Linked DNA regions of Hydrogenophaga sp. SL48. The protein of the gene in region 1 binds, or shares a complex with, the protein of each later gene. Links are inferred from orthologs where the notes say so. Each region holds a gene or a part of one and is shown on either strand. Other genes may lie near its edges.

Region 1 (3,232 bases):
GCCACTGGCGGCCGGGCAAAGCCCGTTCCGCGGTGGCCTGGGGCGAATGCGCGCGGATGATCACGCCGTTCGCATCCTGCCGCGATACCACTCGTGGAAGTGCTGCATGCCGTCTTCCATCGGGCTCTGATACGGGCCGACCTCGTTGTCGCCGCGCGCGAGCAGGGCTTTGCGCCCGGCGTCCATGCGCTCTCCGATCTCGTCGTCCTCGATGCAGGTTTCCATGTAGGCCGCGCGCTGGGCTTCGACGAACTCGCGCTCGAAGACGGCGATGTCCTCGGGGTAGAAGAACTCCACCCGGTTCAGCGTCTGGTTGACACTGATCGGGTGCAGCGTGGAGACGGTGAGCACGTGCGGGTACCACTCCACCATGATGTGCGGGTAGTAGGTGAGCCAGATCGCGCCGTGCTCCGGCGCGGCGCCTTGGCGGTACTGCATCAGCTGCTGGTGCCAGCGCTGGTAGACCGGGCTGCCGGCCTTGCCCAGCAGGTTCTGTGCGCCCACGGTCTGCACCGAATACTCGGGCTTGAATTCCCATCGCAGGTCGTCGCAGGTGACGAAGCCGCCCAGACCTGGGTGGAACGGCACCACGTGGTAGTCCTCCAGATAGACCTCGATGAACGTCTTCCAGTTGTAGTTGCAGGTGTGCAGCTCGACGTGGTCGAGCACCATGCCATCGAAGCTCAGCGCGGCGCGCGGGCCCATGCCGGCGAGGTCGGTCTCGATGTCGCGGCCGTTGTCCTCGAACAGCAGGCCGTTCCACTCGCGCAGCGGGTAGCGCTTCAGATCGAGGCAGGGGTCTTGGGCGAAATGCGGCGCGCCGAGCAGAGAGCCAATGGGGTTGTTGCCGTTCTGGCCACCGCTGTAGGTCCAGCGGTGCAGCGGGCAGACGATGTGACCGCCCGAGTGCCCGCTCTGGGTCCTGTTCAGGTTGCCGCGGCCCTTCAGGATGACGGCCTGGCGGTGGCGGCAGACGTTGGACACCAGCTCCACGCCTCGGGCCGTGCGCACGAGTGCCCGGCCTTCGCCTTCGTGGGGGAGGGCGTAATAGTCGCCGAGCTCGGGCACGGCGTTGGCGTGCCCCACGTAGCGGGGTCCGCGCTGGAAGATCGTTGCCAGTTCCTGCTGGAACAGCGCCTCGTCGAAATAGCTGGAAACCGGAAGTTGGCTTTCGGCCTGCTGGAGTTGAAGACTCAAATCAGACATGAAGGTCTTGACCTAAAGACTCCCCCTATGAAGGGGCAGGGTGAAGCGCGTAGCGAGTGAACGATCGGCGCGGGAAGGGTGGAAGTGCTGCGTCCCTCCGGGCGTTGGAGGCCCGTCAGTTGAGTGAGGAAAAAAGAGCGCGGATTGTACCCCGGGGGGGTGGTCGGGCGCGCCGGTGCGGCGGGGCATGAACACGAGGGATAAAATCCGGCGACGCCGCAGCTGTGTCGCGGCGGTTTGACGGGCCGCCCCCGTGGCCCCTTCCCACCTTTTGCATGACCACTTCCCCCACTGCCAAAACCACCCGTGCCACCAACCGGCCGGCCGCGATCACCGAGGCGGCCGCCAGTTACGAGGCCGCTCTGGAGGAGCTGGAGCAACTGGTGGCGCAGCTCGATGCCGGGCAGCTGCCCCTGGACCAGTTGCTGACCCGCTACCAGCGGGGCGCCGAGTTGCTCGCTTTTTGCCGTGCCCGGCTGGATGCCGTGGAAAACCAGATCAAGGTGCTCGAAAACGGCGAAGCCAAACCCTGGGACGCGGCATGAGCGGATTCGTGGTCTGGCGTTCCGCCCAGCAGGACCGCGTGGAGCAGGCGCTGTCGTCGTGGGTCGCCGCCGACGTACCCGCTGGCCTGGGGCTGGCCATGCGCTACGCCGTGCTCGATGGTGGCAAGCGTTTGCGGCCGCTGCTGGTGCTGGCCGCTGGCGAAGCGGTGCAAGGGGATGGCGCCGCCGCGTTGCGCGCGGCCTGTGCGGTCGAGCTCATCCACGCCTACTCGCTGGTGCACGACGACATGCCCTGCATGGACAACGACGTGTTGCGCCGTGGCAAGCCCACGGTGCATGTGCGGTTTGGCGAGGCCCAGGCCCTGCTGGCCGGCGACGCCCTTCAGGCGCTGGCGTTTGAGTTGCTGGTGCCCGACGACGGTTCGATGCCGCCCGCCCTGTCGGCCGCGCTGTGCCGCCAGCTGGCCCTGGCGGCCGGCGCGACCGGCATGGCCGGTGGCCAGGCGGTGGATCTGGCCAGCGTGGGGCTGTCGCTGGACCAGGCCGCGCTGGAAGCCATGCACCGGCTCAAGACTGGTGCCTTGTTGCAGGCCAGCGTGATGATGGGCGCGGCCACCGCCCAGGTGCAGGCTGGCGTGACCCGTGAGCTGTCGGCTTACGGCGCCAGTCTCGGGCTGGCGTTCCAGGTGGTGGACGACATCCTCGACGTCACCACCGACTCCACCACCCTGGGCAAGACGGCGGGCAAAGACGCCGCCAACGACAAGCCCACGTTTGTGTCTCTGATGGGGCTGCAAAATGCCCAGGCCTACGCCGACGCGTTGCTCGACCAGGCGCACGCGGCCCTGAACCGCAGTGGCCTGGCCCACACCGACACCCTTCACGCCCTGGCCGACTGGGTTGGCCGCCGCACCAGCTGAACCCGCAACCCGCCGCAATGACCACCCCGATCGCCATGAGCAACCTGTTGGCCTCCATCGATTCGCCAGCCGACCTTCGCCGGCTCTCACGCACGCAGCTGCGTCCCTTGGCGGACGAGTTGCGCGACCACGTGCTCCAGAGCGTGTCGCGCACCGGTGGCCACCTGAGTTCCAACCTCGGCACCGTGGAGCTGACGGTGGCGCTGCACTATGTGTTCAACACGCCTGAAGACCGTCTGGTCTGGGACGTGGGCCACCAGACCTACCCGCACAAGATCCTGACCGGGCGTCGCGACCGCATGGGCTCGTTGCGTCAGCTCGGCGGCATCAGCGGCTTCCCACGCCGCGACGAAAGCGAGTACGACACCTTCGGCACCGCCCATTCGTCCACCAGCATTTCGGCGGCGCTGGGCATGGCCATGGCCGCGAAGATCAAGGGCGAGAGCCGCCACTCGGTGGCCATCATCGGCGACGGCGCCATGACCGCCGGCATGGCCTTCGAGGCGCTGAACAACGCGGGCGTGGCCGAGGGGCGGCTCCTCGTGGTCCTCAACGACAACGACATGTCGATCTCGCCGCCGGTCGGTGCGCTCAACCGTT
Region 2 (3,257 bases), 550 kb from region 1 along the record:
AGCGGTGCTTCGTCGGTCAGCGTGTAGATGATGGTGGAGGGCTGGGTGCTCATGAAATGGCTCCTGATGTCGTTGTTGGAATCCCGCTGATCCGCACGAGGATCGGCCGAACCGGAAGATGGTGTGAGATTTTGCTTTCAGTCCTCTGACCTCAAACCCGAAATTTGAATCGTTATCCCATATAGCGAAAATAACGGGAAAATAGTCCGACTTTTTTTCACCACCAAAAGAAAAGGGCCCGAAGGCATGGCCTTCGAGCCCTTTGCTCAACCAGGAAATCCGATCAGGCGAAGTTGGCTTCGGCGAAGGACCAGTTGACCAGCTTGTCGAGGAAGGTTTCAACGAACTTGGGACGCATGTTGCGGTAGTCGATGTAGTAGGCGTGTTCCCACACGTCCACGGTCAGCAGCGCCTTGTCGGCGGTGGTCAGGGGGGTGCCAGCGGCGCCCATGTTGACGATGTCCACCGATCCGTCGGCCTTCTTCACCAGCCAGGTCCAGCCCGAACCGAAGTTGCCCACGGCGCTCTTGACGAAGGCTTCCTTGAAGGCGGCATAGCTGCCGAACTTGGCGTTGATGGCCGCGGCCAGTGCGCCGGAAGGCTCGCCGCCGCCATTGGGCTTCATGCAGTTCCAGAAGAAGGTGTGGTTCCAGATCTGGGCCGAGTTGTTGTACACGCCGCCGCTGGATTTCTTGATGATGGACTCGAGGTCCATGGCTTCAAACTCGGTGCCCTTCTGGAGGTTGTTGAGGTTGACCACATAGGCGTTGTGGTGCTTGCCATGGTGAAACTCCAGCGTTTCCTGGGAGTAATGCGGCGCCAGGGCGTCGATCGCGTAAGGCAGTGCGGGAAGGGTGTGTTCCATGTGGGGTCCTCTTGTATGGAAAGTGAAAAAGGGTCGGTCGGCGAGACGTCCGGCCGAAGGGCGCTGAGGCATTGTAGGCAAGACAGAGCCGGGTTGCAGGCGGCGGCGCGCCGAAGCCCACGAAGCGGTCTCAACGATCGACCGTGACACCCAGTTCGCCATCGGCCAGCGTGGCACGCAGCGGTTGTCCGGGGCGGGCTTGGCTCGTCCGTGTGATGGCCAAACCCTGCGCATCGGTCAAGAACGCATAACCGCGCTCCAGCACCAGCCGCGGATCGAGCAACGCCAGAGCGGCCCCGCAGTGCTCGATCCGCCGCGCGTGAACCTCCAGCGCCCGGTGCGCGCTCAGCGGCAGAGACCGCTCCAACACGTCCAGCTGGTGGTTCTGGCGCTGCCGGAACAGCAGCATGGCGCTCTGCATGCGGTGCTGGGCACCGGCGAGCTGCTGGCGGCTGTCGTGCAAGCGGCCGGAGGGCCTGCCCAGCCGTTGCGCCAACCGGTCCAGGCGCTGGGCGCGCTGATCGATGGCGCTGTAGACGGCTTCGTCGATGCGCTCCTGAAGGTAGGCCAGTTCGCCACGCCGGGTCTCACGCGAGGGCGCGCACAGCTCGGCCGCAGCGGTCGGCGTGGGCGCACGCAGGTCGGCCACGAAATCGGCCAGGGTGAAATCGGTTTCATGGCCGACACCACACACCACCGGCATCGGTGCTCGCGCCAGGGTGCGCACCAGCGCCTCGTCGTTGAACGACCAGAGGTCTTCCAGCGATCCACCGCCCCGCACCAGCAGCAGCACCTCGCTCTCCCCATGCGCCTGGTGACGTTGGTACGCGGTTTCCAGGGCGCTGCACAGCTCGGCAGGTGCCTGCGCACCCTGCACCGCGGCGGGGTAGATCAACACCGGGATGTGAGGCACGCGGCGCCGCAAGGCCGTGACCACGTCCCTGAGCGCTGCGGCCCCGAGCGAAGTGACCACCCCAATGCTGCGCGGCTGGGGGGGCAGCGGGCGCTTGCGTACCGCGTCGAACAGCCCCTCGGCCTCCAGCTTCGCCTTGAGGCGAAGGAATTGTTCGAACAGCGCGCCCTGCCCCGCGGGCTTGAGGCTGTCCACGATGAGCTGGAGATCACCTCGCGGGCCATACACATCCAGCTTGCCTTGCGCCTCGACCATCAGGCCATCACGAGGGACGAAATTCAGTTGCTCGGCCGCGCGCCGGAACATGGCACACCGCACCTGACCACTGTCGTCCTTCAACGAAAAGTAACAATGGCCACTCGCCGCACGTGAAAAACCTGAAACCTCGCCGCGCACCGCCACGGGATTGAATCTCGCCGCCAAGGTGTCTGCAATGGCGCGCATCAGGGGCCCAACCGCCCAGACACGCCGCGTCAATGAAGCCTCTGCGGCCGAAAGCGGCTCAGACACAGGCATCTCCGGGGTGATTGTGTCCACAGACGGCGCAAACACTGGGGTTGTCGCACCCAGTACGGCATTCGTCCAAGGCAAACGAGCAAGCCGTTGATTTCAAAGGATTTTGCACTGCCTGTTTTGTCATCGAATTGTGGAAGCCCAGTCGGGCTGCGGGATCGGAGCGGGTCGGGTGGGGGTTCTGCACAAAGTTATCCACAGAATCTGTGCATGGCAAGGGCCTTGCTGGAACATGCGATTCACCGAGGTAACCGGGCCTGCCGCCGAACGGACAGGGCCGAGGCCTGAGACATAATCCCAGCGATTGCACTGGAGCCGCGACAGCGCGGCTTTTTGTCTGGAGCCCTGATTTGTTTTCCATCATACAAGCCGCTGGCTGGCCGATCTGGCCGCTCATTTTCTGTTCCGTGGTCGGTCTGGCCCTCGTGATCGAACGCTTCATCAGCCTCAAAGCCGACAAGATCCTGCCGCCCAAACTGCTGGACGAAGCGATCATGGTGTCGCGCAACGGCATTCCCGGGCCCGATGTGGTGACACAGCTGGAACAGAACTCCGCCTTCGGCGAGGTGCTGGCCAGCGGTTTCCGTGTCCTCACCAGCAACCCCCGCGCCAGCGAGGACGATCTGCGCTCCAGCCTGGAAGGCGCGGGGCGCATGGCGGCCGCCAAACTGCAGCGTTACCTGGGCGCGCTCGCAACCATCGCCTCGGCCGCACCGCTGCTCGGTTTGCTGGGCACGGTGATCGGCATGATCGAGATCTTCGGCTCCCAGGGCGGCGACGGTGGCATGGGCGCGGTGCCCGGCGGCGGCAATCCGGCCCAACTGGCCAACGGCATTTCGATCGCGCTCTACAACACCGCCTTCGGCCTCATGGTGGCCATCCCGGCCTTGATCTTCTGGCGCTACTTCCGCGCGCGGGTGGACGACTACCTGCTGGGCATGGAACTGGCTTCCGAGCGCTTCGCGC

Evidence for each region.
Region 2: the proteins of xseB (region 1) and xseA are in contact, whole or in part, in a cryo-EM structure (PDB 8TXR), measured with the Escherichia coli proteins. The link is inferred for Hydrogenophaga sp. SL48 from one-to-one orthologs.

The regions. Positions count from the first base shown.
Region 1 is NZ_CP063400.1:2,387,769-2,391,000, reverse strand. The notes cover bases 198-3,116. They hold xseB (exodeoxyribonuclease VII small subunit), read left to right. Parts: upstream 198-1,481; coding sequence 1,482-1,751; downstream 1,752-3,116. Other genes in these bases: dxs (1-deoxy-D-xylulose-5-phosphate synthase), read left to right, coding at 2,668-3,116; IM738_RS11330 (polyprenyl synthetase family protein), read left to right, coding at 1,748-2,632; IM738_RS11340 (aromatic ring-hydroxylating oxygenase subunit alpha), read right to left, coding at 198-1,206. Outside these bases: more of IM738_RS11340, read right to left, coding at 61-197; more of dxs, read left to right, coding at 3,117-3,232. UniProt on the Escherichia coli protein: Bidirectionally degrades single-stranded DNA into large acid-insoluble oligonucleotides, which are then degraded further into small acid-soluble oligonucleotides.
Region 2 is NZ_CP063400.1:1,834,535-1,837,791, forward strand. Bases 146-3,089 are described here. They hold xseA (exodeoxyribonuclease VII large subunit), read right to left. Parts: upstream 2,295-3,089; coding sequence 996-2,294; downstream 146-995. Other genes in these bases: IM738_RS08820 (superoxide dismutase), read right to left, coding at 284-865; IM738_RS08830 (MotA/TolQ/ExbB proton channel family protein), read left to right, coding at 2,642-3,089. In the rest of the region: IM738_RS08815 (NADP-dependent isocitrate dehydrogenase), read right to left, coding at 1-53; more of IM738_RS08830, read left to right, coding at 3,090-3,257. UniProt on the Escherichia coli protein: Bidirectionally degrades single-stranded DNA into large acid-insoluble oligonucleotides, which are then degraded further into small acid-soluble oligonucleotides.